DNA from 4 places in the Allobosea rubneri genome. Region 1 is predicted to be linked to each of the others. Evidence: predicted binding sites of a transcription regulator. Region 1 holds the regulator's gene; each other region holds the start of a gene.

Region 1 (7,856 bases):
CGGCGCGGAGGCTTCGTTCAGCGTTCGCGACGATGGCCCGGGCATCGCGGCCGAGCATCTGCCGCGCCTGACCGAGCGCTTCTACCGCGTCGACAACGCTGCCAGCCGGGAGGCCGGCGGCACCGGGCTCGGCCTCGCCATCGTCAAGCACATCGTGCTGCGCCATCGTGGCCGGCTGACGATCGAGAGCGTCGTCGGCGAGGGCGCGACCTTCCGCGCGATACTGCCGCTGCTGGCCGAGGTAGGCCGTTAACGAAATGTGACGGCTGCCGCTGCGGCTTGATGACGATCTGTCATCTGGCTGTCATATCGACGGTGTTTTTGCGCGCCGCGACACCTTGCGACCCAGAGAGGACATCTCATGCGCAAACTTCTCATTCTCGCGGCCGCGGCTGTCGGGATCTCCGGCGCCGCCCAGGCTGCCGATATCACCGGCGCCGGCGCGACCTTCCCCTTCCCGATCTACGCCAAATGGGCCGAGGCCTATAAGAAGGAGACCAATATCGGTCTCAACTACCAGTCGATCGGCTCGGGTGGCGGCATCCGCCAGATCAAGGCCAAGACGGTCGCCTTCGGCGCCACCGATGCCCCGCTCAAGGGCGAGGACCTGACCAAGGACGGCCTGATCCAGTTCCCGACCGTGATGGGCGGCGTCGTTCCCGCGATCAACGTCCCCGGCATCGAGGCCGGCAAGCTGAAGCTGACCGGCCCGCTGATCGCCGAGATCTATCTCGGCACGATCAAGAAGTGGAACGATCCCAAGATCGCCGCGCTGAACCCCGGCCTGACCCTGCCCGAGGCCAATATCAGCCCGGTCTACCGCTCCGACGGCTCGGGCACGACCTTCGTCTGGACCGATTATCTCTCGCGTGTCTCGCCGGAGTGGAAGTCGAAGATCGGCACCAACACCGCCGTGCAGTGGCCGGTCGGCATCGGCGGCAAGGGCAATGAGGGCGTCTCCGCCTCGGTCAAGCAGGTCGCCAACTCGATCGGCTATGTCGAGTACGCCTACGCCAAGCAGAACAAGCTCGCCCATGCGCTCGTCCAGAACGCCGAGGGCAACTTCCCGGCTCCGGACGACAAGTCCTTCCAGGCTGCCGCCGCCAATGCCAACTGGAACGAGGCTCCCGGCTTCGGCATCTCGCTGAACAACCAGAAGGGCGCGCAGGCCTGGCCGATCACCTCCGCCACCTTCCTGCTGATCCATGCCAAGCCGGAGAAGCCGGAAGAGACCCAGGCGGCGCTGAAGTTCGTCGACTGGGCCTACAAGAGCGGCGACCAGCTGGCGCTCGACCTCGACTACGTGCCGCTGCCGGCGAACGTCAAGGACCAGGTCCGCAACGCCTGGAAGGGCGTCACCGACCCGGCCGGCAAGCCGATCTTCTGATCGCCCTGCGACCACGCTAAAGGAAGGGGCCGGTTCCGGCCCCTTCGACCCGCCTGAAACCGACCGGAGTTTCTTCGATGGCTGCCGTGACTGACCAGATGGCATCGGGATTGCCCGCCATCCGCAGGACCCCGAAAGGCACCTTCGACCTCGTCTTCCGCAATGCCAGCTTCCTGGCGGCGCTGTTCGTGCTGGTCCTGCTCGCCGGGATCATCGGCGCCATGGTGGCCGGCGGCTGGCCGGCCTTCCGCGAATTCGGCTTCAGCTTCCTGACCTCGAGCGTCTGGGACACCCAGAACGATCAGTACGGCGCCTTCCCGGCGATCGTCGGCACCTTGTCGACCGCGCTGATCGCCCTCGTCGTCGGCGTGCCGCTCTCGCTCGGCATCGCCGTCTTCCTGACCCAGCTCGCTCCGCCCTGGTTCAAGCGGCCGGTCTCGACCGCGATCGAGCTGCTCGCCGCCGTGCCCTCGATCATCTACGGCATGTGGGGGCTCTTCGTCTTCGTGCCGCTCTTTGCGGCCTATGTGCAGATCCCGCTCTCGAACATCGTCGAGGGCATGCCGATCGTCGGCACCATCCTGTACTCGCGCTCGCCCTCGGGCCTCGGCATCCTGACCGCCGGCATCATCCTGGCGTTCATGATCATCCCGTTCATCGCCTCGATCACCCGCGACATGCTCGAGCAGATCCCCTCGGTGCTGCGCGAGAGCGCCTACGGCATCGGCGCGACGACCTGGGAGGTCGTCCGCCACGTGCTGGTGCCGCAGGCCGGCGTCTCGATCATCGGCGCGATCATGCTCGGCCTCGGCCGCGCGCTTGGCGAGACCATGGCGGTGACCTTCGTCGTCGGCAACGCCAACCGGCTCTCGGCCTCGGTGATGGACCCCGGCTCGACCATCGCCTCGCGCATCGCCAACGAGTTCAACGAGGCGCTCGGCCTTCAGCTCCACGCGCTGATCGCGCTCGGCTGCATCCTGTTCTTCGTCACCTTCGTCGTCCTCGTCATCGCGCGCATCCTGGTCGCGCGCGTCAAGTCGTTCTGAGGAAGCGCAAGCCATGAACTCGACGCCTCCTTCCGCCTCCGCCGCGCCTGCGATGGTGATGACCCCCGAAGTCCCGTGGGGCCGCGTGCGCCCGGCGCGCCGCAATGCCGACCGGCTGATGAAGATCATCGCCACGGCGTTCACCCTCGTCGCCATCACCGTGCTGTTCTGGATCCTCGGCATGCTGGTGGTGAAGGGCATTGGCGGCCTCTCGGCCGGCACCTTCACGCAGATCACGCCCGGTCCCGGCTCCGAGGGCGGCGGCCTCGCCAACGCCATTGTCGGCTCGGCCGTGCTGACCTTCCTCGGCATCGCGCTGGCGACGCCGATCGGCGTGCTCGCCGGCACCTATCTCGCCGAATACGGCCGCGGCTCGAAGCTCGCCAACCTGATCCGCTTCATCAACGACATCCTGCTCTCGGCGCCCTCGATCCTGATCGGCCTGTTCGTCTACGTCATCCTGGTCGAGCCCTTCCGCGGCTATTCCGGCTGGGCGGGCGGCGTCGCGCTCGGCATCATCGCGATCCCGGTCATCGTGCGCACCACCGAGGACATGCTCCGCCTCGTCCCGGCGCCGCTGCGCGAAGCCGGCTCGGCCCTCGGCGCCCCGCCCTCGGTGGTCATCACCGCGATCACCTGGCGGGCCGCGAAGTCCGGCATGGTCACCGGCATCCTGCTGGCGCTGGCCCGCATTGCCGGCGAGACCGCGCCGCTGCTCTTCACCGCGCTGAACAACAATTTCTGGTTCTCGCCGACGCTGGTCGGCGGCGTCTCCAACCTGCCCGTGACGATCTATCAGTTCGCCTCGGCTCCTTACGAGAACTGGCAGCAGCTCGCCTGGGCCGGTTCGCTGATCATCACCGTCTCGATCCTTTTGCTCTCGCTTATCGCCCGGCGCATCGTGCGCGGCGGCAAGTGAGCACCACGTCCGATCGGAAGGAACATGTCGATGCTCTCGACCCTGGAACTCAGCCCGCAGGTCCTCGACGCCCAGGCGCCGATCCGGATCGCGGTGAAGAACCTCGATTTCTACTATGGCGAGCACAAGGCGCTGAAGAACGTCAATCTCAGCTTCCGTGACCGCCACGTCACCGCGCTGATCGGCCCCTCCGGCTGCGGCAAGTCGACCCTGCTGCGCATCTTCAACCGGATCTACTCGCTCTATCCGGAGCAGCGCGCCACCGGCGAGGTGCTGCTCGACGGCCGCAACGTCATCTCCAACGATGTCGACGTCAACGAGCTGCGCTCGCGCATCGGCATGGTCTTCCAGAAGCCGACGCCCTTCCCGATGTCGATCTACGACAATGTCGCCTTCGGCATCCGCCTCTACGAGAAGCCGCCGAAGTCGGAGCTCGACGACCGCGTCGAGGGTGCGCTGCGCCGCTCCGCTCTCTGGGACGAGGTCAAGGACAAGCTGAAGAGCTCCGGCATGGGCCTCTCCGGCGGCCAGCAGCAGCGCCTCTGCATCGCCCGCACCATCGCCCAGAAGCCCGAGGTCATCCTGTTCGACGAACCGACCTCGGCGCTCGATCCGATCTCGACCGGTAAGATCGAGGATCTGCTGGAGCAGCTGAAGAGCGACTTCACCATCGTCATCGTCACCCACAACATGCAGCAGGCGGCGCGCGTCTCGCAGTACACCGCCTTCATGTATCTCGGCGAGGTCGTCGAGTTCGACGCGACCAACACCATCTTCATGAACCCCAACAAGAAGCAGACGCAGGACTACGTCACCGGCCGCTTTGGCTGACGCCCGCAAGTCCGCTCGCTCCCGCCACAGGATCCGCCCCGATGTCCGATCATATCGTCCGTTCCTATGATGCCGACCTCGAAGGGCTGCGCCGCAGCCTGGCCGAGATGGGCGGCATGTCCGAGCGCATGCTCGGCGATTCCACCGTGGCGCTGGTGCGCCGCGACACCGCGCTGGCGCAGAAGGTGATCACGGCCGACCAGCGGCTCGACAACCTCCAGCGCGATGTCGAGGAAAAGGCGGTGCTGACCATCGCCCGCCGTCAGCCGCTCGCCAACGATCTGCGCGAGCTGATCTCGGCGATCCGCATCGCCGCCGACATCGAGCGCGTCGGCGATCTCGCCAAGAACATCGCCAAGCGCGCCGTCGCGATCTCCGGCCAGTTCTCGCCGCCGCACCGCGCCGTGGTCGGGCTCGAGCATATGAGCCGCCTGGTGCAGGCTCAGCTCAAGGACGTGCTCGACGCCTATGCCGCCAGCAACGAGCAGAAGGCGATGGAGGTCTGGCGCCGCGACGACGAGATCGACGCGCTCTACACCTCGCTCTTCCGCGAGCTCCTGACCTATATGATGGAAGATCCGCGCAACATCACCTTCTGCACGCATCTCCTGTTCTGCGCCAAGAACGTCGAGCGCATCGGCGACCACACCACCAACATCGCCGAGACGATCCATTACCTGATCACCGGCCAGTCGGTGGAGGAGAGCCGTCCCAAGCTCGACACCACCAACATCCTGGTCGACCTGCCCGCAGCCAATGGCTGAGCGGACGGGCGCCTGAGCGGAGGCCGGACATGCCTGCACGCATCCTGATCGTTGAGGACGAAGAGCCGCTGACCCTGCTGCTCCGCTATAATCTCGAAGCCGAGGGCTTCGAGGTCGACAGCGTCGCGCGCGGCGACGACGCCGAGCTGCATCTGCGCGATCATACGCCCGATCTCGTCCTGCTCGACTGGATGTTGCCCGGCCTTTCCGGCATCGAGCTCTGCCGGCGCCTGCGCGCCCGCCGCGACACCGAGCGCGTGCCGATCATCATGCTGACGGCGCGCGGCGAGGAGACCGAGCGGGTGCGCGGCCTCGCCACCGGCGCCGACGATTATGTCGTCAAGCCGTTCTCGCTGCCGGAGCTGATCGCCCGCATCCAGGCGCTGCTGCGCCGGGTCAAGCCCGGCCATGTCGTCGGCATGCTGACCGCCGGCGATCTCGAGCTCGATCGGACGACGCGGCGGGTGCGCCGCGGCGGCGCCGAGCTGCATCTCGGCCCGACCGAGTTCCGCCTGCTCGAATTCCTGATGCAGGCCCCGGGCCGGGTCTATTCGCGGGCCCAGCTGCTCGACGCCGTCTGGGGGCGCGACGTCTATATCGACGAGCGCACCGTCGACGTGCATGTCGGGCGCCTGCGCAAGGCGATCACCCCCGACGACGCCAAGGACCCGCTGCGCACCGTGCGCGGTGCCGGCTACGCCTTCGACGAGACCTTCGCCCGCGGCTGAGGCTTCAGCGCGGCGCGGCGACAATCACCGCCGCGCCCGCGAGACACAGCACCGCCCCAGCCAGATCGAAGCGATCCGGCGGGACCTTCTCGACCAGCCACATCCAACCCAGTGACGCGACGATGTAGATCCCGCCATAGGCGGCAAAGGCGCGCCCGGCGGCGGCGCTGTCGATCAGCGTCAGGAGCCAGGCGAAGAGCGCCAGGGCGAGGAGCCCCGGCAACAGCCACCAGGCCGATTTGCCGAGCTTGAGCCAGGCCCAGAACGAGAAGCAGCCGGCGATTTCGGCCAAGGCGGCGCCGAGATAGATCGCGAAACCGGTCATGGCGCTTCGGCCAGCCGGGCAAAGACCGGGCGGTAGGCTTCAGAGGCCAGCGGCGACAGAGCGCGGGCATCGGCGAAGGCGAACCAGCGGATCTCGCTATGCTCGTCATTGGCGATAGCCGGATCGCCGCCATCCCAGCCTGTGACGCTGAACAGATGCCACAGGGCCGGCGAGACGCCGTCGCTCTCCGTCGTCTCGATCGTGGTGAAGTGCGCGAATGTGGTCGGCGTGATGCCGATCTCCTCCTGCAATTCGCGGATCAGGGCCTGATCGGCCGTTTCGCCGGGCTCGACATGCCCGCCGATCGTGTCCCAGCAGGATGGCCGGTTCCGGCGATGCGATGCCCTCAGCCCGAGCAGTACGCGTCCGCCCCGGATCGGCAGGGCGCAGGCATATTCGACAGGGCCCGCGGTTTCGTCGGTGCGCATCGGCGTCTCTCCCACCAATAGAAAAGCCGGCCCGAAGGCCGGCTTTGATGGCTCGATCGGTTCCTGCCGGATCAGGCGCGCACCTTGCGGTCGCGGCGCCGATCCGTTGCCGGCTGGTAGGCGATGCGGGCGTGATAGCCGCAATAGGGCATGCCGGTCAGCGAGCGGCCGCCGCAGAAGCGGAACTCAGGCGAGGTCGGGTCGCCCATCGGCCAGCGGCACATATACTCGCGCAGGTCCATGATGGTGACGCGCTCGGAGAACGGGATCACCACCTCCTCGGCGGGCGCCGGGACGTGCTCGGCTTCCGGCTCCGCCTCGATCTCCGGGACGAATTGCGGGGCGAGCGCGGTGTTGCCGCGGGTCATGCCGCCACCGCCCGCAGCCGGGCTGGCCATCGGATGCGCCGGCGGACGGGTGGCGGGCTTGCGCGGGCGCGGCGCGGCCGAGCCGGGATTCTTGGCGCGGCCCGAAAGGCCGAGACGGTGGACCTTGCCGATGACAGCATTGCGGGTGACGTTGCCGAGTTCGCCGGCGATCTGGCTGGCGCTCAGCCCGTCATTCCAGAGCTTCTTGAGCAGTTCGACGCGTTCGTCGGTCCAGGCTCCAGCTTCGCTCATCGATTTCACCTGTCTTCGTCATGCCTTGCCGATAGCGGGCGAGGCATAGGGAAAGATCATGGCGGAATCCGATATCGGCAGCGTCCGTCGGAGAACGGAAACCGCTACGCTCGGAACTGACGATACTGGAGACGCCGCACGAGATGTCGTATCTGACAAAGGGGACCATACAAGATGGCTTGACTCGCCCACAAGAGTCGTCGAATCGGAAATCGGCTTTTCCCCAGACAAACCTTCGATCCCGCAGCCGGGTGAGTCTATTTGGCAACGCTGCGGCGCCCGGCCGGAATTGACAGTGCCGGACCGCTTTTGCATAGTCTTCTCAATGCGGCCGCCCTTGGGGCGGCGCTTATGTTTTGAGCGATCCGGACTTTCGAGCGATGCGGCTGACGGCGCGACGAGAAAACGGGAAAGGCCTGCGACGATAACGTCGCCGCGGGGTCGCATCGTGCTGGCAGATTGCCGCCGGGCCCCGAACTACCGCTTCACACCCCGGCGCCCAGCGCTTTCCGTTAAGTTCCGTCGCGAGGACCTCGCTCCATGAGCTCCGCTTCCGTTTCCGCCAATTCCTCTGTTCTGCTGCCGACCTATGCGCGCGCACCTGTCGCCTTCGAGCGCGGCGAAGGCGCCTGGGCGATCACTGCCGACGGCCAGCGCTATCTCGATTTCGGCGCCGGCATCGCCGTCAATGCGCTCGGCCACGCCCATCCGCATCTGGTCAAGGCGCTGACCGAGCAGGCCCAGCGCATCTGGCACACCTCCAACCTGTACAGCATGCCGGATGGCGAGAAGCTCGCCCGCCGGCTCT
Region 2 (7,856 bases), on a different contig from region 1:
CGCAATCGCCGTCGCCAGCGCCCCGGGCTCCAGCGTCGAGAGGATCGCCAGCGCGACCTTGGCGCCGACGCCCTGCACCGTCTGCATCAGGCGGAACCAGTCGCGCTCGGTATCGGACAGGAAGCCGTAGAGCCGGATCGCATCCTCGCGGACATGCGTCTCGATCGAGAGCGCCGCAGCCTCGCCGGTCTTGGGCAGGCGCTGCAAAGTGCGCGACGAGCACTGCACGACATAGCCGACGCCCTGAACGTCGACGATGACGAAGTCCTCGCCATACGAATCGATGAGGCCCTTTAGCTTTCCGATCATGCATCCTGTTAGCATGATCGCCCCTTCCAGCCAGCGCGGATCATTCGCGGCGATCATGCGTTCTCCACCAGGATGGGGGCGCCAAGTGCTGAAGAAGACGTGCTGACGAAGAAGAGGGACCTGCGGACCGGCCGCTCGGTCTGGCAGGAGAAGCGGGCGCCTTCCGTGCCTGGCTGGGAGCTTGCTAGCGATGCGGACGCCGATGTCGTCGTGATCGGTGCCGGCATCTCGGGCGCCATGGTCGCCGATGCGCTGAGCGAAGCCGGGCTGGGCGTGCTGATCGTCGACCGGCGCGGCCCGGTCCGTGGCTCGACCGTCGCCAGCACCGCCCTCCTCCAATACGAGATCGACCAGCCCCTGACCAAGCTCTCCCGCCAGATCGGCGAGGAGGCGGCGATCCGGGCCTGGCGGCGCTCGCGGCTGGCACTGGACGGGCTTGGCGCCCGCATCCGCGCCCTGTCGCTCGCCCCGATGCGCAAGCGCGATTCGCTCTACCTCGCCGGCAACCTGCTCGACGCCGAGGCCCTGTCCCGCGAGGGCGAGGCGCGCCGCCTCGCCGGATTCGAGACCGCCTTTCTCGGCACCGCCGCGCTCAAGGAGCGCTTCGGCATCGGGCGCGGGGCCGCCCTGCTCGGCTACGACAATCTCGAGGTCGATCCGCGCGCCCTCGCCGCAGCGTTCCTGCGCATCGCGATCGCCCGCGGGGCGCGGCTCGCCAGCCCGGTCGAGATCGTCGACATCGATGCCAGGCCGCGTTCCGTCGTCCTGCGTACGAAGGCCGGCGCACGCATAAGCAGCCGCCATGTCGTGTTCTGCACCGGCTACGAGATCCCGTTCGGGCACGAGCCGAAGGGACATCAGGCGATCTCGACCTGGGCGATCGCCACCATCCCGCAGCCGCGCCGCCTCTGGCCGGAGCGCTGCTTCATCTGGGAAGCCTCCGAGCCCTATCTCTATCTGCGCACCACGCCCGATGGCCGCGTGATCTGCGGCGGTGAGGACGAGGATTTCGTCGACGAAGAGGCACGCGACCGTCTGATCGAAGCCAAGACTGCGACCTTGCAGAAGAAGCTCGCCAAGCTGCTGCCCGGCCTCGACACGCGGGCCGATTTTGCCTGGGCCGGCACCTTCGGCGCCTCCACCACGGGGCTGCCGACGATCGGCGAGATGCCCGGGTTGAAGAACTGCTGGGCCGTGATGGGCTTTGGCGGCAACGGCATCACCTATAGCCGCATCGGCGCCGAGATCGTCCGGGCCGGCCTCACCGGCAAGGGCGATCCGGATGCCGAGCTCTACGCCTACCGGGCCTGATACTTCGCCAGCATCGCCCGGGCGCCGCGATGCTGGGCATGGCAGATCGCCACCGCCAGCGCATCGGCAGCGTCGGCGCTCCTCGTCTCCGCCTTGGGCAGCAGCACGCGGATCATCGCCTGCACCTGCTTCTTGTCGGCATGGCCGACGCCGACCACCGTCTTCTTGACCAGGTTCGCCGCATATTCGGCGACCTCCAGCCCCGCCAGCGCCGGAACCACCAGCGCGACGCCGCGTGCCTGGCCGAGCTTCAGCGCCGATTGCGGATCGCGGTTGACGAAGGTCTCCTCGACTGCGACCTCGCCCGGCGCATGGGCGGCGATCACGCCGGCGATGCCGTCGTGCAATTGCCGCAGGCGCTCGGCCAGCGTCGCCTTCTGCTCGCTTTCGACGACGCCGCAGGCGATGAAGCTGAGCTTGGTCCCCTCGCTGAGAATGACGCCCCAGCCGGTCTTGCGCAGGCCGGGATCGATGCCGAGGATGCGAATCGCGTTCATCGGGGCAAACTAGAACCCCGCAGCCTGCGGTGGAACCGCGGCGGGCGATCGATATCTGGCGCTCCGATGCTTGGCGCTCATCGCTGCCATCACTGCAACGGGGGTTGATCGCGCCGCTGCTTGGGGTGAGGTGAAGGCGTCGCCATCGCATCCGAGGCCATGCTGGAATTCCTCGCCCCCTTCTTTCCCGGTCTCACGGTCTCGGGGATAGCCACACTGCTCTTTGCGACCTTTCTCGGCGGGCTGGTCCGCGGCTTCACCGGCTTCGGCTTCGCCATGGTCTTCATGCCGCTCGCCTCGGTCGTGCTCGGCCCGGTCGCGGCGCTCGGCCTGATCTGGCTGATCGACATGCCCTTCGCCCTGCCACTGGCGGCGCGTTCGGCCAAGCGCGCCGAATGGCGCGAGGTCATCCCTCTGCTCGTCGCGGCGACGCTGACCTTGCCGCTCGGTCTCGCTCTGCTGATCTGGCTCGACCAGACGACGATGCGCTGGCTCCTGGCCGCGCTCGTGCTCGGCACCGTCGCGCTGCTGGCATCCGGCTGGCGCTATCATGGCCAGCCGGGCATTCCGCTCTCGCTCGGCGTCGGCGCCCTGTCCGGGCTTTGCAACGGGCTCGCCAGCATCGGCGGCATGCCGCTGGCCGTGTTCTGGCTCGGCGCCCAGCGCAACGACCGGCACAAGACGCGCGCCAACATGCAGACCTATTTCGGCCTGGGCACCATCGTCAGCGGCACCATCCTCTGGATCAAGGGCATCCTCAGCGCCGCCGGCCTGCTGATGGCGCTGCCACTTTTCCTGATCTATGGCGCAGGCCTCTGGATCGGCACGCACGCCTTCGGGCTCGCATCGGAGCAGACCTTCCGTCGCATTGCCTATCTGACGATCTTCGCCAGTGCGATCGTCGGCCTGCCGCTCTGGGATGCGTGGCTCGGGCGATAATGCGCCACAACCGTCATGCTCGCCCTTGTGGCGAGCATCCACGTCTTGACCACTGATCTCGCCGGAGGAAGGCGTGGATGGTCGGGACAAGCCCGACCATGACCCAATCCAGCTGTCCGGCCTCAGCCGCTGAGCTTGGCCATCACATCGTCGGCGATCTCGAAATTGGCGAAGACGTTCTGGACGTCGTCGTCATTGTCGAGCGCCTCCATCAGCCGCATCATCGACGCCGCCTTCTCCTCGTCGAGCGGGGCCGTCGTCGTCGGCCGCCAGACCGGCTTGGCCGAGGCGGGTGCGCCGAGGGCGGCTTCCAGGGCCTTGGAGACCTCGTTGAGCGCATCGAAGGCGCACAGGATGGTGTGGCCGTTCTCGTCGCTGATGACGTCGTCGGCACCGGCCTCGATCGCCGCCTCCATCACCTTGTCGGCATCGCCGGCTTCGGCGGGGTAGCTGATCTCGCCGACCCGGTTGAACATGAACGAGACCGAGTTGCTCTCGCCCATCGCTCCGCCGGACTTGGTGAAGTAGGAGCGCACCGCCGAGGCCGTGCGGTTGCGGTTGTCGGTCAGCGCCTCGACGATGACGGCCGCGCCGCCCGGGCCGTAGCCCTCGTAGCGGACCTCGTCATAGTTCTCGCCTTCGCCGCCGATCGCCTTCTTGATCGCGCGCTCGATATTGTCCTTCGGCATGTTCTCCGCGCGCGCCGCCAGCACGGCCATGCGCAGGCGCGGGTTCATGTTCGGATCGGGCATGCCCATCTTGGCGGCGACGGTGATTTCACGGGCCAGCTTCGAGAACAGCTTGGAACGCACCGCGTCCTGCTTGCCCTTGCGGTGCATGATGTTCTTGAACTGGGAATGCCCGGCCATGGCTTGGTCGCCTCCGCTCTGATCGTTGCGGCAGCCCGGCGCCGCGCGCAGGGGCGGGTTATAGTCAGCCGGATCGGCAGGAAGCAAGCGCGCAACACTGCTTTTTCGCGTTGGCTCACTGCCTTTCGCGCGCGCTTAAGCCTTTGTTTTCGAACTCCTCGCAATGTCCTCGCGAACCTGTCAGCCCATCGCCGAGATCCCAAGAAGTTGCGTATGAGCAACGCCATCGCCCAGCACGACGCGCGTCTGCGCACCTTCCGTATCGACGAATACGACCTTGCCTTGCTGCACGGCCAGCGTGACTTCGCACGGGAGCGCATGCCCGGGCTGCTGCAAGGGCTGCACGACCGTTTCGAAGCTTGGCCCGAGATCCACCGCGCGATGCAGCAGCCGGAGGTCCATGCGCTGCGGCTGGCCCATTGGATCAGGCTGGTCTCGGGCGAGCTCGACGACGACTTCCTGGCATCCGCACGTACGCTCGCCACCGCCTTCCATGACCATGGCGTTCCCGTCCATGGCGTCGCCATCTGCCATGCCATCGTCGGCAATGCGATCGGCGCCGAACTCGGACTGCAGCGCGACGGCCTCGGCCGCCTGCGCTTCTGGCAACGCAAGGAGCTCAACCGGCGTATCGCCCTGCGCGCCGCGCTGCTGAAGGCCATCCAGTTCGACCTGGAACTGCTGCTCGAGACCTACACGCTCGTGCAGAAGCAGAGCCGCGAGACGTCCCAGACTGAGATCGCCGCGTTCGAGGTTACGGTCCGCGACGTCGTCGCTTCGGTCGCCGGCAGCGCCCGTGTGATCGAGACGCTTGCCCGGACCATGAACGACACCGTGCAGGAGACCGGAATGCAGGCCCTCGCAGCAGCCAGCGCCTCCGATGCGGCCTCGGAGAATGTCCGCAACGTCGCCAACGCTGCCGAGGAGCTTTCGATCTCGCTCCGGCACATCGCGGCGGAGGTCACCGGCGCCACGACCAAGACCCATGACGCCAGCGCCGCGGCGCAGACGACCGAGGTCATCGTCAAGAGTCTGGCGCAGTCGGCCGAAACCATCGGCTCGATCGTCGACCTGATCCGCGACATCGCCGAGCAGACCAACCTGCTCGCCCTCAACGCCACCATCGAGGCCGCCCGCGCTGGCGAGGCCGGCCGCGGCTTCGCCGTCGTCGCTCAGGAGGTCAAGCTGCTCTCCGAGCGCACCGGCAAGGCGACCGACGAGATCGCCGCCCAGGTTCCAACGATGCGGGCCCATAGCCGCGAGGCCATCCTTGCCATCGAGAGCATCGCCGGCTTCGTCTCCGGCATGGACCAGACGACCCTGACCATCGCGAGCACCATCGAGCAGCAGCGCGCCGCGACCGAGGAGATCGCCCGCAGCGTCAGCTTTGCCGCGCAGGGAACCCAGGAGGTCGCCCATACCATCGGCGCGGTCAACGAATCGGCCCAGGCGGCCGGCGCCAGCGTCGGCGATGTGCTCGGCGTCGCGCAGTCGCTGACCCGCCAGGCCGAGGGACTGGCCGATGCCTTCGAGAACCTGACGCGTCGCAGCCGCGCAGCCTGAGCTTCGGCTCCAGCACCTCGCGGCGTCACCTGCCTGTCAACCGCTCCGGCTAGCTTGCAACCGTTCCAATCGGAAGCAAGCTTAGGGCATGGAGAGCGGTGATGGGCGACGATACCCAATATGAATCGACCTTCGGCGCGAGCTTGCTCGAGCACGAGGACGCCGCCCCGCAGAACCCGACCGACAACCCGACGATGGGTGAGCTGATCGGCCAGCGCTTCTCGCGGCGCGGCTTGCTCAAGGGCGCGCTCGCCGTCTCCGCGATCTCGGCGACGGTCGAGACCGCGGCGCTGGCGACTGCCGAACGGGCGGAAGCGCGCGGCACCGAAGGCTCGGCCTTCGCCTTCAAGGAGGTCGAGGCCGGCGTCGACGCCGACCATCATGTCGCCGAGGGTTACGACGCCGATGTCCTGCTGCGTTGGGGCGACCCGCTCTTTCCCGACGCGCCGCAGTTCGACCCCACCAAACAGACGCCTGAGGCCCAGGCCAGGCAGTTCGGCTACAACAACGACTTCGTCGGCTACCTGCCCCTGCCCGGCGCGGCTGACCCGTCCGCGCATGGCGTGCTCTTCGTCAATCACGAATACACCAACCCGCATCTGATGTTCCCCGGCGTCGTCGAGATCAAGGACGGCAAGCCGGTGATGAAGAACGCGACCAAGGAGCGCTACGCGATCGAGGCGATGGCCCATGGCGCGACCGTCGCCGAGATCCGCCGGACCGACGGAAAATGGGCGCTGGTCAAGGATTCAAAGCTGAACCGCCGGATCACGGTGGCGACCGAGATGCAGCTTTCCGGCCCCGTCGCCGGCACTGAGCGCGTCCGGACCAAGGCCGACGCCTCGGGCCGCAAGGTTTTCGGCACGCTCAACAACTGCGCGGGCGCGATGACGCCCTGGGGCACCTTCGTCTCCGGCGAGGAGAATTTCCACGGCTATTTCTCCGGCAAGCTGCCGGAAGGCCATCGCGAGGAGGCCAATTACAAGCGCCTCGCCATCCCCTCCTCACCCTATGCCTGGGGCCGTTTCGAAGAGCGCTTCGACCTCGCCAGCGAGCCCAACGAAGCCAACCGCTTCGGCTGGATCGTCGAGGTCGACCCCTTCGACCCGAACTCGGTGCCGAAGAAGCGCACCGCGCTCGGCCGCTTCAAGCATGAGGGCGCCGACAACATCGTCGCCAAGGACGGCCGCGTCGTCGCCTATCTCGGCGACGATGAGCGCTTCGACTATGTCTACAAGTTCGTCACCGCCGGCCGCTTCGACCCCGCGAACCGCGCCGCCAACATGGACCTGCTCGATTCCGGCACGCTCCATGTCGCGAAGTTCACGGCCGACGGCACGCTCGAATGGCTGCCGCTGGTCTTCGGTGAGGGGCCGCTCACCACGGCCAACGGCTTCACCAGCCAGGCCGACGTGCTGATCGAGACCCGCCGCGCCGGCGACCTGCTCGGCGCCACCAAGATGGACCGGCCGGAGGACATCACGCCCGACGGCGTCAACGGCCGCGTCTATGTGATGCTGACCAACAATACCAGCCGCAAGGACGACCAGGTCGACGCCGCCAATCCGCGCGCCAAGAACGCCTTCGGGCACATCATCGAGATCATCGAGGATGGCGGCGACTTCACTGCGACCAGGGGCAAATGGGAAGTGCTGCTGAAATGCGGCGATCCTTCCATCGCCGCGGTCGGAGCGAGCTTCTCGACCGAGACCACGAAGAATGGCTGGTTCGGCATGCCCGACAATGCCGTGGTCGACTCGGGCGGACGGCTTTGGGTCGCGACCGACGGCAACGGCCCCAAGGAAACCGGCCGCACCGACGGGCTTTGGGCGGTCGATACGAAGGGCGCGGCACGCCGCACCTCAAAACTGTTCTACCGCGTGCCGCACGGCGCCGAGCTCTGCGGCCCCTGCTTCACGCCCGACGACACCACCGCCTTCGTCGCGGTCCAGCACCCCGGCGACGACGGCCCGGACTGGCCGGAATTCGGCCGCCGTTCCTATTACGAGGACCTCTCGACCCGCTGGCCGGACTTCAAGCCGGACATGCCGGTGCGCCCCTCGGTGGTGGCGATCACCCGCAAGGGCGGCGGCAAGATCGGCGTCTGATCCTGCCGGCGCCTTGCCGGTCAGTTCAGCAGGAAGGCGAGCCGGTCATCGGCTCGTCCGGCAGCGATCTCGAGGACATCGGCGCTGACGACATCCTCGGCGACGAAGGGGTCCTCGCGCAGGCGCGCATCGAGTTCTTCGCGTGACAGCTTGTGCGCGAGAACCATGCCGCCGCCTCCCGACTTCAGGCTGCCCGTCAGCAGGAAGACGCCATCATCGAAGCCGCGCCTGATCCAGTCGTTATGGGCCGGCATCAGGGC
Region 3 (7,856 bases), on a different contig from region 1:
TACTTTCCGAGCTTGCCGAAGGCGAAGAACTGGGTCTCGCCGGAGGAATCGTCGACGCCGTCATTGTCGGTGACGACGAAGAGGTTGCCCTCCTTGTCGAGCGTCATGCCCTCGACCTTGTCGAGCCCATAGCCGCCGAGCTTCATCAGCTCCGGCGTCAGATCGCGCAGCAGCTTTTTCTCGACGGTCGGAATATCGGCGGCACCCAGCGGAGCCGGCTTCAGGCCTTTCACGGAGAAGGTCGCCAGCGTCTTCACCGCTTTGGCCCCGAACTGGTTGTCGCGCTCGATCACGGCAAAGGTTTCGTCGCCGAGATAAGTCAGTTCCGAGAGGCCCATCCAGGCGCCAGCCGCCGGCGCGCTCAGCGGATAATGCAGCACGCCCCAGCTCTTGTCGGCCGGCTTGTAGCGCAGGATCTTGGTCTTGCCCTTGGGATCATCCTTCCATTCGCGCTGCACGGCGAGCCAAACCGTTTCGTCCGCGCCCGTGCCGGTGACGGCAACGCCCTCGAGCCCGAACCGCGACGCCTGGGCCTCGAGTTCCGCCGGCAGGAAAATCTCCTCCTCGATCTGGCCCTTGGCCGAAACGCGCAGGAGGATGTTCTTCGTCGGCTTCTCCTTGTGCTCGGGATTGCCCTCCGAGGCGAGCCAGAAGCCGCCGGCCGGGCGGGTCGCAATGCCCTCGATATCGTAGGCCGCGGGCTTGCCTTCGTTGCTGAGCGTCAGCGCGCCGGTGATCGTCGCCGGCTTGATCGTCGCGTCGATCTCGAGGATGCGCGAGGGCGAGTACGCGCTGTCGGTGACGGCAAATAGTCGACCTGCCAGCTCCGGATGGGCGGCGAGTCCGGACAGCGCCCCCCAGCCGAGCGGGACGCCATCGACGTTAGCCGACTGGATGGTCGGATAGGCGGCCGGCGCCTCGCTGCGCTGATAGATCGTCACCGCCGAACGCGGGCCGCCTTTCTCGCCTAGATCGGCCTCGGAAGCCGAGACGAAGAGATTGCGCTGCGGAAGCGCAAGCAGCCCTTCCGGCGCGATGCCGCCCGGCAGCGCCTGGAGATAGCGCGGCACGCGGCCCGGCCCCTCATCCTTGAAGACGAGCACGAGGGAAGCCCGCTCCAGCCCGACGAAGATCAGCCGGTCATTGCCGTAGGTTCCGACCTCGATGCCCTCGGGCTCGCTGCCCTTGGCCGCCGAACGGCGCTCCGGATAATGCCCGAGCCTGATGGCGATATGGTCGACCAGCGAGCCGGAATCGAACTCGACCGTGCCGTCCTTGCGAAAGATCGTGAAGCCGCGCGAGCCGCCCTTCCAATCGCCCTCATTGGCGGTGACGAAGCGGTCATTGTCGAGCCAGCGCACGGCGTCGGGCTCGCGCGCAACGCCCTTCAGTTCCTCGACAGGGCTGATCTGGCCGTCGCGGGTCTTGTCGATAGCCTTCAGATCGACCGCACCGGCCGGGAAGTGCGCGACAACCTTGCCAGTCCTGGTGTCGACAATGGCGAGATGGTTGTTCTCCTGCAGCGTCACCACGGCGAGCCCGTCCTGGTTGACGTCGACGAATTCCGGCTCTGGATCGGTCGGCTCGACCGCGGCGATGCCGGTGAGCTCGACGACCTGCTTCGACGCGCAATCGGCTTCGCCGTCCTTGAGACCGATCAGGGTGAGGTTACCAGCCGGGAGTTGCGGCAGCGCGCCCTTGTTCAGCTTCTCGTCGCGCTCGTTCTCGATGGCGATGACGAGCTTGCCCTTGTCCTTGCTGAGCGTGATCGAATCCGGCTGACCACCGAGCTCGCAGGTCGCCGTGACCTGCTTCGTCTTGAGGTCGATGGCGGCGAGGTGCCCGGCCGGCTGCTTGAAATTGTCGCCCGAGGTGACCACGGCGGCGAAAGCCCGCTCGCCGAGGATGACGACCGAGGTCGGTTCTCCCTCGACCGGCACGAAGCCGGCAGGCCTTGGCGCGCTGGCCATGGCGATGTCGATCAGGCCGATGCCCTTCTGCTCCGCATCGGTATAGGCGAGCAGCGTGCCGGCCTCGTTGGCGGCGATGATCTCGGCGACGGTTTTCTTCTTGAGATCGCGCCCGGCCGGGAGGTTGTCGGGCACGGAGAAGGTCGCGATGCGGTTGAACGTCGGCTCGGCCATGGCCGTGCCGCCAAGCAGGAGCGTCGCGAGGGCCGCAAGAGCGAGGGGTTTGCGCATCGGGCGGGTCCTGTTCCGCGTGAGCCGGGAAAGCGGCGGACTTTCCGGCTAGTCAGCGCAGACGACAGTTTCGTGACAACGGAAACGACGACGCCCCGCCGCGGCGTCAAGCCGACGGCGGGGCCCCTGCAGCACAGGCATCAGAGCCGGGCGGTACCGGGCTGGATCTCTTCGGCCACCGACTTCTTCAGCCCGATCACCTCAAGCTCCGTGACGACGGCGACGACCGCTGCCTGAGCCAGAACGAAGGCGATACCGAGCATTGTCGGCTGGAACCAGCCCGCGACCAGGATCAGGATGCTGTCGGCAACCCAGAGGATGTTGATGCCGATCACCGCGTAGACGGCCAGGCGCGGCAGGCGCACCCGGCTGGCGAGGAAGGCGAGCGCCGCGGCGCAGGGCAGCAGCACGAGGCCGGCGCCGCGCAGGAACTCGGCCGGGAAGCCGAGCAAGCCGGACAAGGCCCCGGCGCCGAAACTGAGCAGCAGGCCGGTCGCGGCGCAGGCGGCAGCGTCGAGGGCCAGGACATTGCGCAGGAAGCGGGAGGGCTGGATGAAGGCCATGGCTGTTCTCCGGTTTGGCCCCTTGTCTCGAACTGGGCCGTTGCTGATGGAGGCCATGCTGACGGACGACAGGAGGGCCGTCGATTAAGCCGGAGGTAATTGGAAGCCAGATCGCCCGGCGCTAGCTTGCCTGACATGAACAAGCACCAGCAGCCCACGGTCGGGCATCTCATCCGCGACTGGCGCCAGCTCCGCCGGCTCAGCCAGCTCGATCTCGCCCTCGAAGCCGAGATCTCCCAGAAGCATCTCAGCTTCATCGAAAGCGGCCGCTCGGCGCCGAGCCGGGACATGGTCCTGCATCTCGCCGAGAATCTCGGCGTGCCCCTGCGCGAGCGCAATGCGCTGCTGCTCGCCGCCGGCTATGCGCCGGTCTATCTTGAACGCTCGCTCGAGGATCCCAGCCTGCAGGCCGCCCGCAGCGCGATCGACCTCCTGCTGAAGGGGCACGAGCCCTATCCGGCGCTGGCGGTCGACCGGCACTGGACGCTGCTCGCCGCCAATGCCGCCGTGGCGCCGCTGCTCGCCGGCGTGATCGAAGCGGAGCTGCTGCGGCCGCCGGTCAATGTGCTCAGGCTCAGCCTGCATCCCGGCGGCCTCGCACCGGCGATCGTCAACTTCGGCGAATGGCGCGGCCATTTGATCGCCCGGCTGCGCCAGCAGATCCGCGCTACAGCCGACCCGGTGCTCGCCGAACTGCTGACGGAACTGCTGAGCTATCCGACGCCGGAAGCACCCGCGCGCAAGGGGAAGGCCAGCGAGGAGAGCGAGCCGCCGGTCGTCGTGCCGCTGCAGATGCGCTTCGGCGACAGCGTCCTGTCGCTGATCTCGGCGACGACCGTGTTCGGCACGCCGGTCGACGTCACCTTGTCGGAATTGGCGCTGGAGACTTTCTTCCCGGCGGATCAGGCGACGGCGGAAGCGCTGCGGGCGATAGCCGGTTCGTAGCCGACGCGTCGGCGCGCCCAAGCGTCGTTGCGTCCCGGGAACCTTCCTCGCGTCCGGCCGTTCATTGGGCATCGCCGCTGCGGCGGCACGTGTTCAAGTGAGGAAACGACCCATGGGCAGCACCGCCGACAAGATCAAGGGCATGGCCAACGAGGCCGCGGGCAACGTCAAGCAGGCCGCCGGCAAGGCGCTGAACAAGCCCGGGCTGCAGGCCGAAGGCATTGCGCAGGAGCGCAAGGGCGAAGCCCAGCAGGCCGTCGGCAAGGCCAAGGATGCGGTCAAGAAAGTGATCGACAAGGCCTGACCGTAAGGTCCGGTCCCGATCGACAGGGCGGGCACCGAAAGGTGGCCCGCCCTTTTCCGTTCTGGAACCGGATCGGTCGGAGAAGATCAGGCGGCGCCGCCGAGTCCGCCGAGGAAGTCCTTGACCCGGCCGAAGAAGCCGGCGCTTTCCGGATGGGTCGCGCCGGAGCTCTCGCGCTCGAATTCGAGCAGAAGCTCGCGCTGGCGGGCGGTGAGCTTCTGCGGCGTCTCGACCAGGACCTGGATGTAGAGGTCGCCGGAATCGCGCGAGCGCAGTACGCTCATGCCCTTGCCCTTCAGGCGGAACTGTTTGCCGGTCTGCGTTCCCTCGGGGATCTTTACCCTGGCCTTCTCGCCGTTGAGCGTCGGCACCTCGATCTCGCCGCCGAGCGCCGCCGAGGTCAGGCCGATCGGCACGCGGCAGAACAGATCGGCGCCGTCGCGCTGGAAGATGGCGTGCGGCTTGATCGAGAGGAAGATGTAGAGATCGCCCGCAGGACCGCCGCGCAGGCCGGCCTCGCCCTCGCCGGCGAGCCGGATGCGCGTGCCGTCCTCGACACCGGCCGGGATATTGACCGAGAGCGTGCGCTCGCGCGTGACGCGGCCGGAACCGTGGCAGCCATTGCAGGGATCGTCGATGACCTCGCCACGACCGCCGCAGGTCGGGCAGGTGCGTTCGACCGAGAAGAAGCCCTGATTGGCGCGGACCCGGCCATGACCACCGCAGGTCGGGCATTGCCGCGACTTCGAGCCGGTCTTGGCGCCGGTACCGGAGCAGACCTCGCAGACCACGGAAGTCGGCACGCGAATGGTCGCGTTCTTGCCGGTATAGGCCTCTTCCAGGCCGATCTCGAGATTGTAGCGCAGATCGGCGCCGCGTTCGCGGGCATTGGCACCGCGCGGGCCGCTGCGGCCGCGCCCTTCGCCGAAGAAGGATTCGAAGATGTCCGACATGAAGTCGGACATGTCGGCCGGGCCGCCACCGCCGCCCTGCTCGAAGGCCTGATGGCCATAGCGGTCATAGGCGCCGCGCTTCTGCCCGTCGGAAAGGACCTGATAGGCCTCGTTCAATTCCTTGAACTTGGTCTCGGCCGCCTTGTCGCCGGGGTGCCGGTCGGGGTGGCACTGCATGGCGAGCTTGCGAAAGGCGCTTTTCAGCTCCGCATCGCTCGCGGTCTTCTGCACGCCGAGAATTTCGTAATAGTCGCGCTTGGACATCAAACAGCCGCCCTTTCGCCCTCCTGCGCGTCACCGCACAGGAGGGCGAGCTTTTCCTTCAGGGGCCATTCCGCGAATGCAATGGCCGGGTCAAGCCCGGCCATCACATTCCTCAGGATGGCGAACGCGCTCAGGCGCTCTTCTTCTTGTCGCCCTTGTCGTCGCTGACGTCCTTGAAGTCGGCGTCGATGACGTCGTCCTTCTTGGCGTCGGCGTCGTCGGCTGCGCCTTCGGCGGCACCGGCCTCGGCCTGGCTGGCGGCATACATCGCCTCGCCAAGCTTCATCGAAGCCTGCATCAGGTCGGTGGTGCGCGAGGCGATCGCCTCGGCGTCCTCACCGGCCAGCGCCGTCTTCAGCGCGTCGAGCGCGGTCTCGATCGCGGTCTTGTCGGCCGCCGAAACCTTATCGCCATAATCCTTCAGCGACTTCTCGGTCGAGTGCACGAGGCTCTCGGCCTGGTTCTTGGCCTCAACCAGCTCGCGGCGCTTCTTGTCCTCGGCGGCGTTGGACTCGGCATCCTTCACCATCTTCTGGATCTCGGCCTCGGACAGACCGCCGGAAGCCTGGATGCGGATCTGCTGCTCCTTGCTCGTCGCCTTGTCCTTGGCGGTGACCGAGACGATGCCGTTGGCGTCGATGTCGAAGGTCACCTCGATCTGCGGCATGCCGCGCGGGGACGGCGGAATGCCCATCAGGTCGAACTGGCCGAGCATCTTGTTGTCGGCCGCCATTTCGCGCTCGCCCTGGAAGACCCGGATCGTCACCGCCTGTTGATTGTCCTCGGCAGTGGAGAAGACCTGGCTCTTCTTGGTCGGGATCGTGGTGTTGCGGTCGATCAGGCGCGTGAACACGCCGCCCAGCGTCTCGATGCCGAGCGAAAGCGGGGTCACGTCGAGCAGCAGCACGTCCTTGACGTCGCCCTGCAGCACGCCGGCCTGGACCGCGGCGCCGATAGCGACGACCTCGTCCGGGTTGACGCCCTTGTGGGGCTCCTTGCCGAAGAACTGCTTCACGACTTCCTGGACCTTCGGCATGCGGGTCATGCCGCCGACCAGAACGACCTCGTCGATGTCACCGGCGGTGAGGCCGGCATCCTTGAGGGCCTTGCGGCAGGGCTCGATGGTGCGCTGCACGAGATCGTCGACCAGGCTCTCGAACTTGGCGCGCGAGAGCTTGATGGCGAGGTGCTTCGGACCCGAGGCATCGGCCGTGATGTAGGGCAGGTTGATCTCGGTCTGGGCCGTGGTCGAGAGCTCGATCTTGGCCTTTTCGGCGGCTTCCTTCAGGCGCTGGAGAGCGAGCTTGTCCTTCTTCAGGTCGATGCCCTGCTCGCGCTTGAATTCGTCCGCCAGGTACTCGACCAGGCGCATGTCGAAGTCCTCGCCGCCGAGGAAGGTGTCGCCATTGGTCGACTTCACCTCGAAGACGCCGTCGCCGATCTCGAGGATCGAGACGTCGAAGGTGCCGCCGCCGAGGTCATAGACCGCGATCGTGCCGGTCGACTTCTTGTCGAGGCCATAGGCGAGCGCAGCCGCGGTCGGCTCGTTGATGATGCGCAGCACCTCGAGGCCGGCGATGCGGCCGGCATCCTTGGTGGCCTGGCGCTGGGCGTCGTTGAAGTAGGCGGGAACGGTGATGACCGCCTGCGTGACCGGCTGGCCGAGATAGGCCTCCGCGGTCTCCTTCATCTTCGTCAGCGTGAAGGCGGAGATCTGCGAGGGCGAGTAATCCTTGCCGTCAGCCTCGACCCAGGCGTCGCCCGAGGGGGCCTTCTTGATCTTGTAGGGGACGAGATCGATGTCCTTCTTGGTCATCGGATCGTCGAAGGTGCGCCCGATCAGGCGCTTGATGGCGAAGAAGGTGCGCTCCGGATTGGTGACGGCCTGGCGCTTGGCCGGCTGACCGACAAGACGCTCGCCGTCATCCGTGATGGCGACGATGGAAGGCGTGGTGCGCGCGCCCTCCGAATTCTCGATGACCTTGGGCGTCGAGCCTTCCATCACTGCAACGCAGGAATTGGTCGTGCCGAGGTCGATACCGATAACTTTACCCATGGAAGGGATCCCTTTCGATTTAGCAGATCGCCGGAACGCCGCGCCGTGACGCAGCCCTCCGGCCCATGGTCCCGCCCCGTCCCCACCTTCTGCGGCGAACGAATGCAGGATATCCACGTCTGGCAGGCGTTTCCGGATCCGAGGGCTGATGCCCCGGCCCGGCAACCGTCCGCCGGTTCAACAAAGCGAACCGGGAATCCGCCAAGAGCTTGGGAGCCATGGCATTCCGGTTCCGGCAGTGGCGAAAACCACCGCTTCGCGGCGTATATAGGGAGGGTGCCGCCCCCCTTGCAAGGCGCGAAGCCGGATTAAGAAGCAAGTCCCAGCGTAGCCCGCACAGTATTCGGGGCTCCGCATGATTAACGCATGGTGTTGCTCCCGCGCCCTTGCGCGCAGAGCCTCACCATTCCATGCAGAAAGACCGCCTTTCGCCGGAGAAGGAACAGCCGTGACGCCGACCTGCCGCCCCGCCGCAAGCCGCCTCGTCGCCACCGGCGCCGCGCTGGCTTGGCTCGGCTGCACGGCAATGGCGCAGCCGCTGCAACTGCCCGGCGCGCAACCCTTCAATGC
Region 4 (7,856 bases), on a different contig from region 1:
CGGTAGTAGTTCTCGAAGAAATGCGGGCCGGGATAGAGCGGCAACTGCCCGTTGATGATGGTGGCGTTGTCCCAGGTCGAGGCGACGAAGGTCAGCCAGACCGGGAAGGCGACGATCAGCACGCCGATCGTCAGGATCGTATAGGCGATCGCATCGCCCAGGCGGCGGTCCTCGACCATCAGGCATGGTCTCCACGCTCGCGCAGCAGACGCGCCAGCGCGTCCGCCGCCGCATCCAGGAAGGCGCGGCCCTTCTCGGGCGTTGCCTTGCGGGCATCGCCGATCACGCCGGTCTCGGTCATCTCGCGGAAGGGCCGATAGCGCGCCACTGTCGGGCGCATCAGCGCCGCCGGGTCGGCGTCGCGCATGCCGAAGGCCTCGGGCAGCCGGTCGTTGCGGACGAGATCGGGCGCAATCGCCATCATCATCGCGCTTTCGACCTCGCAGGCGTGCATCACGCTGGTCTGGTCTTCCATGAACGGCGCCATCTCCTGCTGCGCCAGCAGGAAATAGGTCGTCGCCCGGATCGAGAGCGAGGTCTCGCGGGCGAAATCCGGCAGGAAGGCCGAGAGCGCGGCGATGTTGCCGCCATGGCCGTTGACGATGACGACGCGGTGGAAGCCATGCCGCTCCAGGCTCTTCAGCAGCGAGAGCAGCACGGCGCGATAGGTCGGGATGTCGAAGGTGAAGGTGCCGCCGAAGGCCATGTGGTGCTCGGCCATGCCGCACCAGAGCGTCGGCGCCACCACGACCTCGAGATCCGCGGCGCGCTCGGCCGCGAGCTTGCAGACGGCGCCGCAGAGCACGGTGTCGACGCCGACGGCGAGATGCGGCCCATGCTGCTCCATCGAGGCGACGGGGAGCACGACGACGGCATCGTTCGCCGCCTTGGCCCGCAATTCCTCGGCGGTGAGTTCCTGCCAGAGCACGGACGCCATCAGCGCGCGCCTCCGCTCGTCCAGCCGTCATGCTCGCCCTTGTGGCGAGCATCCACGTCTTGAACACGGCCTTCGACCACAAAAGGCGTGGATGGTCGGGACAAGCCCGACCATGACGGGAGGGTGAGCTCGGAGGCCATCAGTAGTTCACCTTGCGCTCGATGAAGCGGAACTGGAAGGCGGTCATGGCGATCACCATGATCAGCAGCACGACCGACTGCGCCGCCGAGCCGCCGAGATCGGAGCCGCCCTTGCCGTCGGAGAAGACCTTGTAGACCAGGGTGGTGGTGGCGCCCGAGGGCCCGCCGCCGGTCACGGTGTCGATGATGCCGAAGGTGTCGAAGAAGACGTAGACGAGGTTGACGACCAGCAGGAAGAAGGTCGTCGGCGAAAGCAGCGGGAAGATGATCGTCCAGAAGCGGCGCATCGGCCGGGCCCCGTCGATCACTGCCGCCTCGATCACGCTCTTCGGGATCGACTGCAGGCCGGCGAGGAAGAACAGGAAATTGTAGCTGATCTGCTTCCAGGTCGCCGCCATGATCACCAGCGTCATCGCGTCGGTGCCGTCGAGCTTGGGATTCCAGGCGATGCCGAGGCTGCGCAGGCCGCGCGCCAGCATGCCGAGCGAAGGATCGAACATGAAGATCCAGAGCACGCCGGCAATGGCGGGCGCGACTGCATAAGGCCAGATCAGAAGCGTCTTGTAGATCTCGGCGCCGCGGATCGCCCGGTCGGCCATCACCGCAAAGAGCAAGGCAATCGACAGCGAGAGCGCCGCGACGAAGACCGAGAAGATCGCGGTGTTGACCAGCGCCTTGTAGTACTCCGGGCTGGAGAAGAGCTGGCGATAATTCTCGAACCAGACGAATTCGGTCGAAATGCCGAAGGCGTCCTGCAGTAGGAAGCTCTGCCAGACCGCCTGGCTCGCCGGCCAGTAGAAGAAGACGAGCGTGATCGCGAGCTGCGGCAAGAGCAGAAGCAGCGGGATCGTCAGGCCCTTGAAGTGCGCGTATTTCTGCATCGGCCGCCCTGGCAGGAAGAAGAAGGCCGGGACGGGCGTCCCGGCCTCCGGTCAGCGGCCTTACTTGGCCGTGCGCTCGAACTGGCGCAGCATCTGGTTGCCACGCTCAGCCGCGGCATCGAGCGCCGCCTGCGGCGACTTCTGGCCGTTCAGCGCCGCCTCCAGCTCCTCGGACCAGATATCGCGGATCTGGACGAGGCTGCCATAGCGCAGGCCCTTCGAGTTGTCGGTCGGCTCCTTGTTGTTGAGCTCGAGGATCGGTGTCTCGAGATAGGGCTTGTCCTTGTAGAAGCCCGAAGCCTTGACCTTCTCATAGGCGGCCTTGGTGATCGGCAGATAACCGGACTCGGTGTGCAGCTTCACCTGGCGGTCGACATTCGACAGGAAGGTGAAGAACTTGGCGACGCCCTTGTATTCATCAGCCTTCTTGCCGCCCATCACCCAGAGCGAGGCGCCGCCGATGATCGAGTTCTGCGGGGCGCCGGCGGCCTCCGGATAATACGGCATCGGCGCGTTGGCCCAGTCGAACTTGGCGTTCGCCTTGACGTTGCCGAAGAAGCCCGAGGAGGTCAGCATGATCGGGCACTCGCCCGAAGTGAAACGGCCCTCGCCGGTGTTGGTGCGGCCGGAATAATCGTAGGTCTTGTCCTTCTGCAGCTCGACCAGATTGGTCCAGTGCTTCAGGAACATCGGGTCCTTGTTGAAGGTCAAGACGGCATCGAAGCCCTCCATGCCGTTGACCTTGGTCGAGAGCGGGATGTTGTGCCAGGCGCCGAACTGCTCGATGTTCGCCCAGGTCGCCCAGGCATTGGTGAAGCCGCACTTGTCGAAGCCGGCGGCCTTGAGCTTCTTGCCGGCCTCGAAGACTTCCGGCCAGGTCTTGGGCGGCGCGTCGGGGTTGAGGCCCGCCTTCTTGAAGGCGTCCTTGTTGTACCACATCACCATGCTCGACGAGTTGAACGGCATGGAGAGCATCTCGCCCTTCGGGGTCGAGTAATAGCCGGTGATCGCCGGCAGATAGGCCTTGGGATCGAAGGCCTCGCCGGCGTCCTTCATCAGCTCGTGCACGGGCTTCACGGCGCCCTTGGCCGACATCATCGTGCCGGTGCCGACCTCGAAGACCTGCAGGATGTGCGGGGCGTTGCCGGCGCGGAAGGCGGCGATGCCGGCGTTCAGCGTGTCGGGATAGGAGCCCTTATAGGCGACGACGACCTTGTAGTCCTTCTGCGAGGCGTTGAACTCCTCGGCGAGCTTGACGACCACGTCGTTGTTGGCGCCGGTCAGCGCGTGCCACCACTGGATCTCGGTCTGGGCCAGGGCCGGCGAGGCCGCGGCCATCGCGAAGGCAGCCACCGAAGCAAGCGTCGTCAGTTTCACGGTCATGGCATTCTCCCTTCCCGCCCTGCAAAGGAAGCAGGCGGCTCTTGTCGTTGGTGCGCAAGCTAGCATGAAGCCGGGGCGACGTTTCAATGACAAAACGATGACATTGCCCCCTTGCGATGGAAGCAGCGCCGGGCACTTGCACAATCCTGCGGAAGCGGCTGTTCTGCCCGGCCTGAAAGCCTGCCCGAATGGACCCGATCACGATGCCGACGCTCTCGCTCACGCCCGCCAACACCCTGCCGGCCGATGCCGCCCGCGCCGCCCTGGCCGGACGTGTCTGGCGCCCTGAGCTCGGCGGCCCCTCCGTCGTCGTCCTACGCGGCGACGACCTCGTCGATATCAGCTCGGCCTTCGCAACGATGCGCGATCTCTGCGAGAGCAAGGATCCGGCGGCGGCGCTCGCCGCGGCGAAGGGCGAGCGCGTCGGCAGCCTCGCCGAGATCCTCGCCAACACGCCGGCCGAGGGCCGGGACACGAGCAAGCCCTGGCTGCTGACGCCGGTCGATCTGCAGGCGGTCAAGGCCGCCGGCGTCACCTTCGCGATCTCGATGCTGGAGCGCGTGATCGAGGAGAAGGCGCGCGGCAACCCGGCCGCCGCGGCGGCGATCCGCACCGAGATCGGCAAGCTGATCGGCGACGACCTCTCCAAGCTGAAGCCCGGCTCGGCCGAGGCGATGCGCCTGAAGGAGGTGCTGATCGCCCAGAACGCCTGGAGCCAGTATCTCGAAGTCGGCATCGGCCCCGATGCCGAAATCTTCACCAAGGGCCAGCCGCTTTCGGCGGTCGGCACCGGCGCCGATGCCGGGCTGCATCCGACCTCGACCTGGAACAATCCCGAGCCCGAGATCGTGCTGATCGTCGCCTCGGACGGCCGGATCGTCGGCGCCAGCCTCGGCAACGACGTCAATCTGCGGGATGTCGAGGGCCGCTCGGCCCTGCTGCTCGGCAAGGCCAAGGACAACAACGCGGCGGCGACGATTGGCCCGTTCATCCGCTTCTTCGATGCCGGCTTCTCGCTCGACCATGTCCGCAAGACGACGGTGACCCTGACCGTCGAGGGCGAGGACGGCTTCAAGCTCGAAGGCTCGTCCTCGATCGCCAAGATCAGCCGCGACCCGGCCGACCTCGCCGCGCAGATGCTCAACCCGCACCACCACTATCCTGACGGCGCGGCGCTCTATCTCGGCACGATGTTCGCGCCGATCCAGGATCGCGACGCGCCGGGCGGCGGCTTCACCCATAAATACGGCGACGTCGTCACCATCGCCGCGCCCGAGCTCGGCGCGCTGATCAACCGGATGCGCCGCACCGACGAGTGCGAGCCCTGGCGCTTCGGCGCCTCGCATCTGATGCGCAGCCTCGCCAAGCGCGGGCTGCTCTGAGTCGAGAGGGGTCGCTCTCGGAAGAAGCGAGACATCCCGGACAAGTCGCTTCAGCGGCGCCGATCCGGGATCCATTCCTGAACCGTTCCGGCATGGATCCCGGGTCTCCCGGAGACTGCCGTCGGGCCGACCGGAGGTCGGACCCGATGGGTCACCCGGGACGACCCGGCCGCTTCGATCAGCTCCGATAAGCCCCGACCGAGACCAGAGCTGCGCTCAGTAGCCGACGGTGAAGCGCTGGCGCGAATGCGCCGGCTTTTCCAGCTCGTCGACCAGCGCGATCGCATAATCCTCGGCCGAGATCGCGCTGTTGCCGTTCGCGTCGACGAGGAGCTGATCCTTGCCGAGGCGGAATTTCCCGGTGCGCTCACCGGGCTGGATCAGCGCCGAAGGCGAGAGGAAGGTCCAGTCGAGCGCCGTCTCGGCCTTCAGCAGGTCGAGGAAGGCACCGCCCTTCCTGGCTTCGTCGAGATAGATTGCCGGGAACTCCTTGGTGTCGAACAGCTTCACGCCGGGCGCGACTTCGAGGCTCCCGGCACCGCCGACCACGAGATAGCGCGTCACGCCGGACTGCTTGACGGCCGCCAGCAGCGTCGCAGCATCGCTCGCCGAAAAATGCACCGCACTGATCACCGCATCATGGCCGGCGAGGAGGGCGGAAAGGCCGTCGCGGTCGAAGACATCGCCCTTGCGGGCGCTGATGCCGGCGCCGGCCGGAACCTTCTCGGGATTGCGGACGATGGCGGTGACCTTATGGCCTCGGCGTGTCAGTTCGGTGAGCAGGCGCGAGCCGATGAAGCCGGTTGCGCCGATCAAAGCGATATTCATGTCGATCTCCTGGTATCCATTGGGAACCTGCATCCCGATAGACACCAGATGGCGCCTGTGCGATTTTCACTCAAGAAGGCACTTTCGCCGCACAAGGTCACCTGCCGGAAACCGCCATGCTGCAGCGCCCCGACCCGTTCAACGCCCAATGCCCGACCCGGCGCGTGCTCGACCGGATCGGCGACAAATGGGCGGTGCTGATCCTGATCCTGCTCGAGCAGGAGACGCTGCGCTTCAACGAACTGCGCCGGCGGATCGACAGCATCTCGCAGAAAATGCTGTCGCAGACGCTGAAGAGCCTGGAACGCGACGGTTTGATCTCGCGCCGCGCCTTTCCGACGGTGCCGGTCACCGTCGAATATGCGCTGACGCCGCTCGGGCGGACGCTCGCCGGCACCGTGCAGGCGCTGACGCAATGGGCGGAGGAGCATATCGGCGAGGTCGAGGAGGCACAGCGGCGCTATGATCGCGGCGAGCTCGCCGCCTGATCAGCGGCCCTTCAGGGCGCGTTTCGGGCTGAAGAAGCCCGTCCAGGCGTCCTCGGGCGGCCCGTTCTCGATGATCGTCGACGCCTTGAAGGCATCTGGCGCAAGCTCCTTCTCCAGCATCTCCCAGGCGACCGGCATGGCGACGGCAGCACCGGGACGGGCGCGGGTCGAGAACGGGGCGATCGCAGTCGCGCCGCGGCCATTGCGCAGATAGTCGACGAAGATGCGGCCGCGCCGCGCCTGCTTCGACAAGGTCGCGGTGTAGAGCTTCGGCTCGGCCTGCTCCATCGCCTTGGCGAAGTCGCGCGCGAACGTCTTGATCTCGTCCCAGCCGGACTTCGGCTTCAGCGGCATGACGACATGAAAGCCCTTGCCGCCGGAGGTCTTGAGGAAGCTTTCGAAGCCGAGTTCATCAAGGCGATTGCGGACCGTCAGCGCCGCGTCGCGCACCCGTTCGATGGGCACGCCCTTGTCCGGGTCGAGGTCGAAAATCACCTGATCCGGGGTCTCGACGGCATCCGCCTTCGCGCCCCAGAGATGGATCTCGACCGTGCCGAGCTGGACCAAAGCCGCGAGACCATCAAAATCGCGGATGAAGAGCAGCTCCTCGCCATCCTTGTCCTTCATCCGGGCCACGGATTTGTGCAGTCCGGCGCCGGCATGCTTCTGGAAGAAGACCTGTCCGCCGACACCATCGGGCGCGCGCAGCAGGCTCAACGGCCGTTCGACGACGAAGGCTGCCATGCGCTCCCAGACACTGGCGTAGTAGTCGAGGAGGTTCTGCTTGGTGAAGCCGATATCGGGCCAGAGCGGCTTGTCGGGATTGCTCAACGTCACGGTGGTCTCCCGCCGGGATGCCCTCGGCGGCGCCGGCTTTGCCGCTGATCGCCCCCTGCTCGCCGCAGCCTTGGTCGGCTTCTCCTCGATCACTTCATCAGCCGGCTTGTCCTCGCGCAGGCCGAGGAAGGCCGAATGCCGCAGCGTCTTCGAGGCCGTCCAGGAGCCGAAGGCGATCTCCGCGACGAGTTCAGGCTTCACCCAGACGATACCACGCTCGCGCCCCGCCGCCCCCTCGAAAGGCGCGGCTTCAGCGGCGAGCGCGTCCAGCCGCCGCTTCAGGTCCGCGGCCGATTTGCGGGTGAAGCCGGTGCCGACGCGGCCTGCCGGCTTCAGTTCCCCGCCTTCATGATAGCCGAGGACGAGCGAGCCGAGCTGGTTGCGCGACGCCTTGGACGGGACATAGCCGGCAATGACGAATTCCTGGCGCTGCGTGCATTTCGACTTGATCCAGTCGCGGCCCCGGCCACTGCGATAGGGCGCGTCCACCCGCTTCGAGATCACGCCCTCCAGCCCCATGCGGCAGGCATGGCGGAGCATGGTCTGGCCGGGCTCGACGAAGTGCTCGCTGTAGCGCAGGGCTGCGTCGGGTTTCGCAGCCTGCAGCAGCTCCTCCAGCCTTTCCTTGCGCGCGAGCAGCGGTTCCGCCCGCAGATCTTCGCCGTCGAGATGGAGCAGGTCGAAGGCATAGAAGACAAGATCGGCCGTCTCGCCCTCCGACAACGCGGCCTGAAGCGCCGAGAAGGAGGAGATGCCGTTCTCGCCCAATGCCACGAGTTCTCCGTCGATCAGCGCCGTCTCGCAGGGAAGCGCCGCGAGGGCCGAAGCGATCGGCGCGCCGAAGCGCTCGCTCCAGTCGAGACCGGTGCGGGTCAGCAGCTTGACCTTTCCGCCGGATATCCGCGCCTGCAGCCGGTAGCCGTCGAACTTGACCTCGTGCAGCCAGTTGTCGCCACTCGGCGGCTTGTCCTGCAGGATCG

What was found. The regulator PhoB, encoded in region 1, activates phosphate uptake and scavenging genes when phosphate is short. The targets are predictions, from matches to a motif close to TGTCATNNANCTGTCAT.
Region 2: the regulator PhoB is predicted to act here: its motif matches at 5,512-5,528, upstream of RKE40_RS07730 (PhoX family protein).
Region 3: the regulator PhoB is predicted to act here: its motif matches at 2,263-2,279, upstream of RKE40_RS00435 (esterase-like activity of phytase family protein).
Region 4: the regulator PhoB is predicted to act here: its motif matches at 3,428-3,444, upstream of ugpB (sn-glycerol-3-phosphate ABC transporter substrate-binding protein UgpB).

Annotation. Positions count from the first base shown of each region.
Region 1 covers NZ_JAWDID010000068.1:13,037-20,892, forward strand. Annotated here, with positions in the region: gene RKE40_RS26255 (ATP-binding protein) at 1-253, shown strand, start outside; gene pstS (phosphate ABC transporter substrate-binding protein PstS) at 362-1,387, shown strand; gene pstC (phosphate ABC transporter permease subunit PstC) at 1,465-2,433, shown strand; gene pstA (phosphate ABC transporter permease PstA) at 2,447-3,352, shown strand; gene pstB (phosphate ABC transporter ATP-binding protein PstB) at 3,377-4,183, shown strand; gene phoU (phosphate signaling complex protein PhoU) at 4,225-4,947, shown strand; gene phoB (phosphate regulon transcriptional regulator PhoB) at 4,977-5,675, shown strand; gene RKE40_RS26290 (YnfA family protein) at 5,680-6,000, opposite strand; gene RKE40_RS26295 (NUDIX hydrolase) at 5,997-6,428, opposite strand; gene RKE40_RS26300 (GcrA family cell cycle regulator) at 6,500-7,048, opposite strand; gene RKE40_RS26305 (aspartate aminotransferase family protein) at 7,589-7,856, shown strand, end outside.
Region 2 covers NZ_JAWDID010000008.1:77,185-85,040, forward strand. Annotated here, with positions in the region: gene ruvA (Holliday junction branch migration protein RuvA) at 1-309, opposite strand, end outside; gene RKE40_RS07705 (NAD(P)/FAD-dependent oxidoreductase) at 409-1,620, shown strand; gene ruvC (crossover junction endodeoxyribonuclease RuvC) at 1,608-2,117, opposite strand; gene RKE40_RS07715 (TSUP family transporter) at 2,277-3,056, shown strand; gene RKE40_RS07720 (YebC/PmpR family DNA-binding transcriptional regulator) at 3,179-3,925, opposite strand; gene RKE40_RS07725 (globin-coupled sensor protein) at 4,139-5,488, shown strand; gene RKE40_RS07730 (PhoX family protein) at 5,590-7,596, shown strand; gene RKE40_RS07735 (YciI family protein) at 7,617-7,856, opposite strand, start outside.
Region 3 covers NZ_JAWDID010000001.1:89,794-97,649, forward strand. Annotated here, with positions in the region: gene RKE40_RS00435 (esterase-like activity of phytase family protein) at 1-2,201, opposite strand, end outside; gene RKE40_RS00440 (hypothetical protein) at 2,342-2,764, opposite strand; gene RKE40_RS00445 (helix-turn-helix domain-containing protein) at 2,900-3,709, shown strand; gene RKE40_RS00450 (CsbD family protein) at 3,822-4,013, shown strand; gene dnaJ (molecular chaperone DnaJ) at 4,100-5,230, opposite strand; gene dnaK (molecular chaperone DnaK) at 5,361-7,286, opposite strand; gene RKE40_RS00465 (hypothetical protein) at 7,735-7,856, shown strand, end outside.
Region 4 covers NZ_JAWDID010000032.1:46,259-54,114, forward strand. Annotated here, with positions in the region: gene ugpE (sn-glycerol-3-phosphate ABC transporter permease UgpE) at 1-179, opposite strand, end outside; gene RKE40_RS19230 (creatininase family protein) at 179-937, opposite strand; gene ugpA (sn-glycerol-3-phosphate ABC transporter permease UgpA) at 1,077-1,958, opposite strand; gene ugpB (sn-glycerol-3-phosphate ABC transporter substrate-binding protein UgpB) at 2,019-3,335, opposite strand; gene RKE40_RS19245 (fumarylacetoacetate hydrolase family protein) at 3,545-4,723, shown strand; gene RKE40_RS19250 (NAD(P)-dependent oxidoreductase) at 4,940-5,551, opposite strand; gene RKE40_RS19255 (winged helix-turn-helix transcriptional regulator) at 5,668-6,039, shown strand; gene ligD (DNA ligase D) at 6,040-7,856, opposite strand, start outside.